Regions from separate parts of the Streptomyces sp. NPDC037100 genome, predicted to be linked through region 1. Evidence: riboswitches for the same ligand, from Rfam matches in the RefSeq annotation. Region 1 holds a riboswitch; each other region holds the start of a gene.
The links. Region 1 has a riboswitch for cyclic di-AMP ahead of ACZ7EG_RS10110 (M23 family metallopeptidase). Riboswitches for the same ligand answer to the same signal wherever they lie in the genome.

Region 1 (3,266 bases):
GCGGCCGGCTCCGGCTGCTGGAGTCGCGGCGGATCGAGGACGTCGTCCTGATGCGCTACGAACCGACCGCCCCGGGCGCCGGCTCCCTGCCCGCCGCCGCCGACCATCACTGGCTGGCCCGCGCCTGTGAGCTGGCCGAGCGCTGTCCGCCGTCGGACACCGCGTTCAGCGTGGGCGCGGTCGTGGTCGCCGCCGACGGTACGGAACTGGCCCGTGGCCATTCCCGAGAGGGCGGCGACCCGGTGGTGCACGCCGAGGAGGCGGCCCTCGCGAAGCTCGACCCGGCCGACCCGCGCCTGCCCGGCGCGACGGTGTACAGCAGCCTGGAGCCCTGCGCTCGCCGCGCCTCCCGCCCCGCGCCCTGCGCCCGGCTGATCCTCGACGCGGGTGTCCGACGGGTCGTCACGGCCTGGCGCGAGCCGGACACCTTCGTGAAGGACGCCGACGGCAGCGGCCTCCTGGCGGCCCGGGGGGTGGAGGTCGTCGTCCTCCCGGAACACGAGGAGCGGGCCAAGGCCCCGAACCGTCACCTGCCGGGCTGAGCGCGGCCCGATCAGTGGGTGTGCGCGAGTGGTCCCGCGGATGGCGTACACTGGTGTCACAACGACGCGGGGTGGAGCAGCTCGGTAGCTCGCTGGGCTCATAACCCAGAGGTCGCAGGTTCAAATCCTGTCCCCGCTACTGAAGGCCAAGGGCCGGAATCCAAAAGGATTCCGGCCCTTGGTGCATTCCCCGGTGACGCCATTACGGTCGGTGAGGGAACCACCCCGTTCCGCATAACAACTGACGTACCGTCAAAACTCGTCGGTCACTTGTGAAGCGGTCAACTCGCCCGATTTGAGCCGGTCATGGCGGCAAAGTCCGCGCGAAAAAGGTTAATGATCAAGTGGAATCGCTGGAATACCCCTCGCGCCTCCATTAACGTTCGATAACGCAGCGCGGTCGTCCCAGCCGTCACAGAAGGCGGCTCCGTGCGCATGCGCCGAATCCTGAAAGGGAACCGGGGAACCACCACTTGGGGTGAATCGGGCGGATACCACCGTGGAAGCACGGCGGGTATACGCGCGTAGGAGACCTTCCTGCTCCGAACCCGTCAGCTAACCCGGTAGGCGAGAAGGAAGGAAAGGAGTACGCCCACGTGGCGTCCAACCGGCCTGCCCCCACGGCCCCGTACGCGCCGAAGCGCGAGACCGACACCTTCGGCTACGGCGGTCAGCGCACCGACGAGGGCCCGTTCCAGGAGTGGAACCCCACCGAGGAGTCCATCCGTCCCGTCCGTGGCCGGCATCGCGTCACCAAGCAGCGTGGCGGAGGCCTCGCCCGCAGCTCCACCGTCCTGGGCGTCGGCGTCATAGCCGCCGTGGGTGCCGGCGGCATGGCCAGTGCCCAGACCGGCAAGCCCCCGGTGTCCATCTCCGTGCCGGACCTGCCCTCGGTGGGTTCCCTCATCTCGGACGACGACACCCCCGAAGGTTCCGCCACCCCGCTCAGCAGCCTCGGCACCGCCACGGCGGCCACCGAGGAGAGCACCTCCGAAGCCGGCGCCGGCGAGGCGCTGCGCGCCCGGATCATGGCCCAGGTCGAGCACCAGCAGGACCAGATCGAGACCAAGGCCGCCCAGGACGCCGCGGCCGCCGCCGAGAAGGCAGCCGCGGAAGCGGTCGCCAAGGCGGAGAAGGAAGCCGAGGCCAAGGCCGCCGAGGCCAAGCGGAAGGCGGAGGAGGAGGCCAGGAAGAAGGCCGAGGCCGAGCGTCTCGCCGCCCTGGCCAAGCAGTTCACGCTGCCGACCTCCTCGTACACCATCACCTCCAGCTTCGGCCAGGCCGGCGCCTACTGGTCCTCCGGCTACCACACGGGCCTGGACTTCGCCGCCCCCACGGGCACGCCGATCAAGGCCGTGCACAGCGGCACCATCACCGAGGCGGGCTGGAACGGCTCGTACGGCTACAAGACCGTCCTCACCCTCGATGACGGCACCGAGATCTGGTACGCGCACCAGTCCTCCATCGGCGTCAGCGTCGGCCAGAAGGTCAGCACCGGCGACGTGATCGGCCGCGTGGGCGCCACCGGCAACGTCACCGGCGCGCACCTGCACCTCGAAGTCCACTCCGGCGGATCCGCGAGCGGCATCGACCCGATGGCGTGGCTGCGCGGCAAGGGACTGAACCCGTAAGCGGTACGTACCGTTGAAGCACCGACGGCCCTGACGACCCCCCGACGTCAGGGCTGCCGGACGTTGTGGCGTGCGGCGGCGCACGCCGGGCGGGAGTGTTTACAGGGCCTTTGCGTACGCCGCGGAATGAGGCGTTCCCCTCGGGGGGTTGACGTGCAGCATGACTTCACTGCGCAAGCTCGGCTCTTCCGACCTCGAGGTCTTCCCGCTCGCCCTCGGCGGCAACGTCTTCGGCTGGACCGCCGACGAGGACCAGTCGTTCGCCGTACTCGACGCCTACACCGCCGCCGGCGGCAACTTCGTCGACACCGCCGACTCCTACTCGGCCTGGGTGGAGGGCAACAAGGGTGGTGAGTCCGAGACGGTGCTCGGCAAGTGGCTGAAGTCCCGCGGCAACCGCGCGGACGTCGTCGTCGCCACGAAGGTCAGCCGGCACCCCGAGTTCCGCGGACTGTCCGCCGGCACCGTCAAGGCCGCCGCCGATGCCTCCCTGCAACGCCTCGGCACCGATTACATCGACCTCTACTACACGCACTTCGACCAGCCCGACGTGCCCGTCGAGGAGATCATCGGCGCGCTCGACAGTCTTGTGAAGGCCGGGAAGGTGCGGCACATCGCCGCCTCCAACATCTCCGCCGAGCGGCTGCGGGCGTCCCTGGAGTTCTCCGAGCGTGAGGGGCTCGCCCGGTACGTGGCCCTCCAGCCGCACTACAACCTGGTCTCCCGCGACACCTACGAGGGTGAGCTGCAGGATCTCGCCGAGCGGACCGGCCTGGCCGCCTTGCCGTACTTCTCGCTCGCGTCCGGCTTCCTCACGGGCAAGTACCGGCCCGGCACGACGGTCGACAGCGCGCGGGCGGGCAGTGCCGCCGCGCACCTGGAGACCGAGCGGGGCCAGCGGGTGCTCGCCGCCCTCGACGAGATCGCCGGGACGCACGACGTGCCCATGGCCACGGTGGCTCTCGCCTGGCTCGCCGCCCAGCCGACCGTCGTGGCGCCGATCGCTTCCGCACGGACGGTGGAGCAGCTGCCCGCACTGGTCGGCGTCGGCGAGCTGACCCTCTCGGAGGCCGAGACGGAACATCTGACGCGG
Region 2 (3,266 bases), on a different contig from region 1:
GTGGTGAGCGCGGCCGGTGTCTCCCCCCGCCACTCGCCGTGCGTCCGCTGGACGAGGCCCGCGGCCGCCGCCGACCAGGCCGCGCAGGCCAGGGCCAGGGCGATGCGGGAGAGGACCGCGTACCCCGCCGAGTCCAGACCGGCCGACACGGTGCCGGTCGCCAGCGCATACGTCGCCCACCAGGCGGCAAAGGGGGAGGGACCGGACATAGCGCCGATGCTAGAGAGCGGTGCGCGCGTTACGAGAGGGGCACGCGCGCGTGCCCCTCAAAAACGTGACGCGACCTCTGGGCCCTCAGGCCTCACTCAGGCCGGGCGCACCACGCTGTGGATCGCCGACTCGCCGTCGTAGTAGATCGACTCCTCGCGCACGTACGTGCCGGGCTTCGGCGCGTGGATCATCATGCCGTTGCCGATGTAGATCCCGACGTGCGTGACGTCGTCGTAGAAGAAGACCAGGTCACCGGGCCGGGCCTGGGAGAGCGGGACCGTGGTGCCGGCGTTGACCTGGTCGTAGGTCGTGCGGGGCAGGGTGACGCCCGCGGCCTTCCAGGCGGCCTGGGTGAGGCCCGAGCAGTCGTAGGAGCCGGGTCCGACGGCGCCCCACACGTACGGCTTGCCGATCTGGGCGCGGGCGAAGGCGAGCGCCTTGTCGGCCTTGGTGGCGTACGAGGAGTCGGCCGGGACCGTCGAGGAGTCGGCCGGGACCGTCGAGGAGGACGAGCCGGAGCCCGACGATCCCGTCGATCCGGACGAGGAGGACCCGCCGTCCTGCTGCTGGGCGGCCTCCTCCGCCTGCTGCTGCGCGGCCTGTTGCCGGGCCAGCTCGTCGGCCTTGCGGGCGGCCTCCGCCTGCTTCTCCTTCTCGATCGCCGCGAGCCGGGCCTTCTCCTCGGCGGTCAGCTTCGACATCAGCTCGCGCGCGTCGGCGAGCTTGCGCTGGACGGTGGCCTTGGCGGTCTTCAGATCACCCTGCGACTCGGTGAGCGTCTCCAGGCTCTCCGTGGCCTCCTGGCGCTTCTTCATCGTCTCGGACTGCTGCGTGACGTAGTCGTCGACCGCGACCTTCTGACGGCCCGTCATGCGGTCCATCAGCTGAGTCTGGTCGAAGTAGTCCTGCGGGGTGTCCGCGAGCAGGAACGTCGCCGTGTCCGGGGCGGCGGCGCCGGTGCGGTACTGGGCGGAGGCGAAGGAACCCAGCTCCTCGCGCGCCTCGTTGAGCTTCTGGGTGCGCTGGGCGACGTCGTCGAGGAGGGTGTCGACGCGCTTGCGCTGCTTCGCGGTCTTCTCCTTGGCCGCGTTGTACTTGTCGGTCGCCGACTCGGCCTGGCGGTACAGGTCGTCGACCTTCTTCTCGACTTCCTCCAGGCTGGGCTTGTCGTCGGCCTCGGGGGCGGCGTTGGCCGACTGGGACAGCAGGGCCACGGAGGTGAGGGCCGCCGTTGCGAGGGCGGGGGTCCGTATGCCTGCCATGCGCGTACCCGTAGGACGCGACTTGCGGTGCGACGCCAAGGGAGGCGACTCCTTCCATGTTCCGCCTACCGGGTTAGCTGTCGGGTTCGGGCGGGTGGTTCGGAAGGTTTGCCCTACGGCCTTCTCCGCACAGGGAGGCGGGCCGATTCACCCCAGGTTCACGGTTGGGTCCCCGGCTCCGGCTGCCGCTGCGGCACACCGGACTCGGCGGAGGCCGCGCGGCCCGGCGACGTTCGCCGGTGGGGGTCATGCGGCCTGGTCGCACCGTAGCCAACTCGTGTGGCCCCTGTGAAGGTTGATGGGTGATATGCCCGATACATTTTCGTGACCTTATTGCCGAGCGTTGCCGAGAGTGGACGATCAAGGGGGATTGGATGGGAAAAGTCCGCACTTGACGGGCGTGTAGCAGGGTGTGATCGCGCCGTCATGGAGGGCGACAACGCGCCGCCGGGCGGTCGGCGGGGCCCCGGGCGCGCGGCGATGTTCTCAGGGCGGCGGCGGGCTGTCAGTGGGGCGCCCTAGACTCGGAGAGCGATGAGCAGCCTCTTTGACGACAGCTTCCTGGCGAACCTCCAGGCCCAGCGGGGCCCCGCGGACGAGCCCCCGCCGCCACCCGAGGACGATCACGTTCCGGAGTCGATCCCGGACGATCTGTTCGGCGGGAAGTTCGACGTGCCCCCGGACCGGGACGCCTACTACCGGGACGGAGCCCCCCGCCCGGTGGTGGACACCGCCGCCCTCCTGGAGGGGCTGAACGACAACCAGCGCGCCGCCGTCGTCCACTCCGGCTCCCCGCTGCTCATCGTGGCCGGCGCCGGCTCCGGCAAGACCCGCGTGCTCACGCACCGCATCGCCCACCTGCTCGCCGAGCGGGACGTGCACCCGGGCCAGATCCTCGCGATCACCTTCACCAACAAGGCCGCCGGCGAGATGAAGGAACGCGTCGAGCAGCTCGTCGGCCCGCGTGCGAACGCCATGTGGGTCATGACCTTCCACAGCGCGTGCGTGCGCATCCTCCGGCGCGAGAGCAAGAAGCTCGGCTTCACCTCGTCCTTCTCGATCTACGACGCCGCCGACTCCAAGCGTCTGATGGCCCTGGTCTGCCGCGACCTGGACCTCGACCCCAAGCGCTTCCCGCCGAAGTCCTTCAGCGCCAAGATCAGCAACCTGAAGAACGAGCTGATCGACGAGGAGGACTTCGCCGCCCAGGCCGCCGACGGCTTCGAGAAGACCCTCGCCCAGGCCTACGCCATGTACCAGTCGCGGCTGCGCGAGGCGAACGCCCTCGACTTCGACGACCTGATCATGACGACGGTCAACCTGCTGCGCGCCTTCCCGGACGTCGCCGAGCACTACCGCCGCCGCTTCCGGCACGTTCTGGTGGACGAGTACCAGGACACCAACCACGCGCAGTACGCCCTGGTCCGCGAGCTGGTCGGCACCTCGGAGCACCCCGTCGACGTGCCGCCCGAGGCCGAGATCCCGCCCGCCGAGCTGTGCGTGGTGGGTGACGCCGACCAGTCGATCTACGCCTTCCGCGGCGCGACGATCCGCAACATCCTCCAGTTCGAGGAGGACTACCCGGACGCGACGACGATCCTGCTCGAGCAGAACTACCGCTCCACGCAGACGATCCTCAGCGCCGCCAACGCCGTCATCGAGCGCAACGAGTCCCGCCGCCCCAAGAACCTGTGGACCAACGCGGGCACCGGCGCCCGGATCACCGGCTACGTCGCCGACACCGAGCACGACGAGGCCCAGTTCGTCGCCGAAGAGATAGACCGCCTCACGGAC
Region 3 (3,266 bases), on a different contig from region 1:
CGCCCGATGCGGCGCACAGCGAAGGGCTCGTCCGAATTGACCGGGCGGGCCCTTCGCCATTCCCGGTCCATAGGGGGCAGTAATTCCCGTCTTCGGGCATCGGAAATAAACCCCCGGGAATTCGCCTCTCTTTGTATACGGCTGCCGTGTTAAAGCCGCAGGCTCGCCGTGTTTACGGGATGTTGCGAGTTCCTCACACGGTCGGCGCGTTCCTCGGCGGAGCCGAGGCGCAGGCGGTGCGCGCCGATCGCGCGCTCGGTGTGCAGCGCCGTGACCGCCCGAGCGCGCTCACCGTCCCCGCGCGCCACCGCGTCCACGATCGCGCCGTGTTCCGTCCAGGACTCCACCGGGCTGAGCGGCGCCTCCACGACGTACATCCATGTGATCTTGTGGCGGAGCTGGGTGAGCATCGAGGTCAGGGCGTGGCTGCCGGAGGCCTGGGCGAGCGTCTCGTGGAACCAGGCGCCCAGGGAGCGCAGGTCGTCGCTGTTGCCGCGACGGGCCCTGTCCTGGCCCAGCCGGACCAGGCCGCGCAGGACCTTCAGATGCGCCTCGGTGCGGCGCTGGGCGGCGCGGGCCGCACCGAGCGGCTCCAGGAGCATCCGCATCTCCAGCAGGTCGCCGGCCTCCTGCTCGGTGGGCTCGGCCACGCACGCGCCCGCGTGCCGGCGAGTCACCACGAAGCCCTCGGCCTCCAGAGTGCGCAGCGCCTCCCGGACGGGCACCCGCGAGACGCCGTAGCGGCGGGCGAGGAGTTCCTCGGTGAGCCGGCTGCCGCGTGCGTGGACACCCGCGACGATGTCGTCCCGGATGGCCGTGCACACCGAGTGCGCGGGAATACGCATGACCGACCTCCCCTTAATCCCCGTGAAACGCCGACGAGCGGCGCGTGTTTCCGTGACTCTATTGCAATGAGCCGGAATTTCCGACGGCAGGCGGGAATCCAGGGATATTTTTTGGACAGCGGACATCCGGCGGGCTTCCAGAGACGCCCCGCGGGCATCCGGCGGGCATCCGGAAAACACCGAAAGCCCCGGCTCGGGGAGCCGGGGCTTCGGGAACGACGGAGGGGTTCCGCTCAGACGCCGACGCCGTGCGAGCGCAGGTAGGCGACCGGGTCGATGTCCGAGCCGTACTCGGGGCTCGTACGGGCCTCGAAGTGCAGGTGCGGGCCGGTGACGTTGCCGGTCGCGCCGGACAGGCCGATCTGCTGGCCGGGGGTGACCTGCTGGCCCACCGAGACGCCGACGGAGGACAGGTGGCCGTACTGGGTGTACGTCCCGTCGTTCATCTTGATCACGATCTGGTTGCCGTAGGAACCGCCCCAGCCGGCCTCGACGACGGTGCCCGCGCCGACGGCGTGCACGGAGGTGCCGCTGGCGGCGTGGAAGTCCACGCCGGTGTGGCTGCCGGAGGACCACAGGCCGCTGCTGGCCTTGTAGCCGGTGGAGACGTACGAGCCGGAGATCGGGGCCACGTAGGCGTTGAGGCGCTTGCGCTCGGCCTCGCGGGCGGCGCGCTCCTTGGCCTCGCGGGCCTCCTCGGCCGCTTCCTTGGCCTTCTCGGCCTCCTCGGCGGCCCGCTTGCGGGCGGCCTCCTCGGCCTTCCGCTTGGCGGCGGCCTCCTCGGCGGCCTGCTGCTGCGCGACGGCCTGGGCGTCGATCTGCTGGGCCACGGTGTCGCCCATGGTGACGACCGGGGTGAGGCCGGTCTGCTCGGCGCTGGGCTCGGCAGCGAAGGCCGCGGGGGCAGCCACGGTGCCGATCACGCCGGTGGTGGCGAGGGCCGCGACACCCGCCGCGCGGGCGGTGCGACGCTGGATCCTGCTGGGACGACGGTGCTTCCCGGTGGCGCGAGTGAACGCCATGTGGTGGCTGGTCCTTTCCTTCCCTCTCGCCTACCGGGTTAGCTGACGGGTTCGGAGCAGGAAGGTCTCCTACGGACTCCCTCGCGGCACGCGCGGGCGTCCGATTCACCCCAGGGACTGCGGTGGGTCCCCGGCTCCCCTGGCTCGCGCCGTACGGGGACTCGGCGATGACTGTCCGGTGCCGCGGGTGCGGCGCACTGCCTGACGAACAGCCCGGACGACGCTAAGCGGCGCCACTTTCAATTCCCAAACGAATCCCGGCTTTTGTAGCGCATCCCACAGGGCAGACAGGCAACTCCCACCCCAATTCGGGCATAAAGGGGCCCTGGCGCCTTTGAAGACAACCAGGGCCCCTGCGCGGGCGTGCCGCTACTCGGCGGCGACGACGGTGACTTCGCCGATGCCGAGGGCCTCGACAGGCGCCTTGATCTGCGCCGCGTCACCGACGAGGACGGTCACCAGCCGATCCACCGGGAAGGCGCTGACGGCCGCCGCGGTGGCCTCCACGGTGCCGGTCGTGGCGAGCTGCCGGTACAGCGTGGCCTGGTAGTCGTCGGGCAGATGCTGCTCGACCTGGTCGGCCAGCGTGCTCGCGACGGCCGCTGCCGTCTCGTACTTCAGCGGCGCGACGCCGACCAGATTCTGCACGGCGACGTCCCGCTCGGCGTCGGTCAGCCCCTCGGCGGCGAGGGTGCGCAGCACCGTCCAGAGGTCCTCCAGAGCGGGGCCGGTGTTGGGCGTGTCCACGGAGCCGCTGATGGCGAGCATCGCCGCACCCGTGCCGTCCGGGGCGGACCTGAGGACCTGGCCGAACGCCCGTACGCCGTAGGTGTAGCCCTTCTCCTCCCGCAGGACGCGGTCCAGGCGGGAGGTGAGGGTGCCGCCGAGGCAGTACGTGCCGAGCACCTGCGCGGGCCACACGCGGTCGTGCCGGTCCGGCCCGATCCGGCCGATCAGCAGCTGCGTCTGGACGGCGCCCGGGCGGTCCACGATGACGACCCGGCCGGTGTCGTCGGCGGTCACCGGCGGCACCGGACGCGGCTCGGCCGGGGAGCCCGTCCAGGCGCCCAGCGTGTCCCCGAGCAGGGCGTCCAGGTCGATGCCGGTGAGGTCGCCGACGACCACGACGGTGGCCGTGGCAGGGCGGACGTGCTTCTCGTAGAAGGCGCGCACGGCCGCGGAGTCGATGGCGGCGACGGTCTCCTCGGTGCCCTGCCGCGGGCGCGACATGCGCGAGTCCGCCGGAAAGAGCTCCTTGGAGAGCTCCTTGGCGCCACGGCGGGACGGGTTGGCCAACTCGTGCGGGATCTCGTCGAGACGGTTGGCGACCAGCCGCTCGACCTCGCTGTCGGCGAACGCGGGAGCCCTCAGGGCGTCGGCGACCAGGCCCAGTCCCTTG

Region 2: it holds a riboswitch for cyclic di-AMP, as region 1 does, so the genes downstream of both, ACZ7EG_RS08105 (C40 family peptidase) here and ACZ7EG_RS10110 (M23 family metallopeptidase) in region 1, are expected to answer to the same signal.
Region 3: it holds a riboswitch for cyclic di-AMP, as region 1 does, so the genes downstream of both, ACZ7EG_RS36825 (M23 family metallopeptidase) here and ACZ7EG_RS10110 (M23 family metallopeptidase) in region 1, are expected to answer to the same signal.

The regions. Positions count from the first base shown of each region.
Region 1 covers NZ_JBVJSX010000003.1:21,615-24,880, reverse strand. Annotated here, with positions in the region: gene ACZ7EG_RS10120 (dihydrofolate reductase family protein) at 1-542, shown strand, start outside; tRNA gene ACZ7EG_RS10115 (tRNA-Met) at 608-681, shown strand; cyclic di-AMP (ydaO/yuaA leader) riboswitch at 971-1,127, shown strand; gene ACZ7EG_RS10110 (M23 family metallopeptidase) at 1,139-2,173, shown strand; gene ACZ7EG_RS10105 (aldo/keto reductase) at 2,334-3,266, shown strand, end outside.
Region 2 covers NZ_JBVJSX010000002.1:657,033-660,298, reverse strand. Annotated here, with positions in the region: gene ACZ7EG_RS08110 (SLAC1 family transporter) at 1-209, opposite strand, end outside; gene ACZ7EG_RS08105 (C40 family peptidase) at 306-1,511, opposite strand; cyclic di-AMP (ydaO/yuaA leader) riboswitch at 1,520-1,692, opposite strand; gene pcrA (DNA helicase PcrA) at 2,007-3,266, shown strand, end outside.
Region 3 covers NZ_JBVJSX010000017.1:46,711-49,976, forward strand. Annotated here, with positions in the region: gene ACZ7EG_RS36820 (GntR family transcriptional regulator) at 150-845, opposite strand; gene ACZ7EG_RS36825 (M23 family metallopeptidase) at 1,079-1,867, opposite strand; cyclic di-AMP (ydaO/yuaA leader) riboswitch at 1,880-2,044, opposite strand; gene ACZ7EG_RS36830 (M16 family metallopeptidase) at 2,237-3,266, opposite strand, start outside.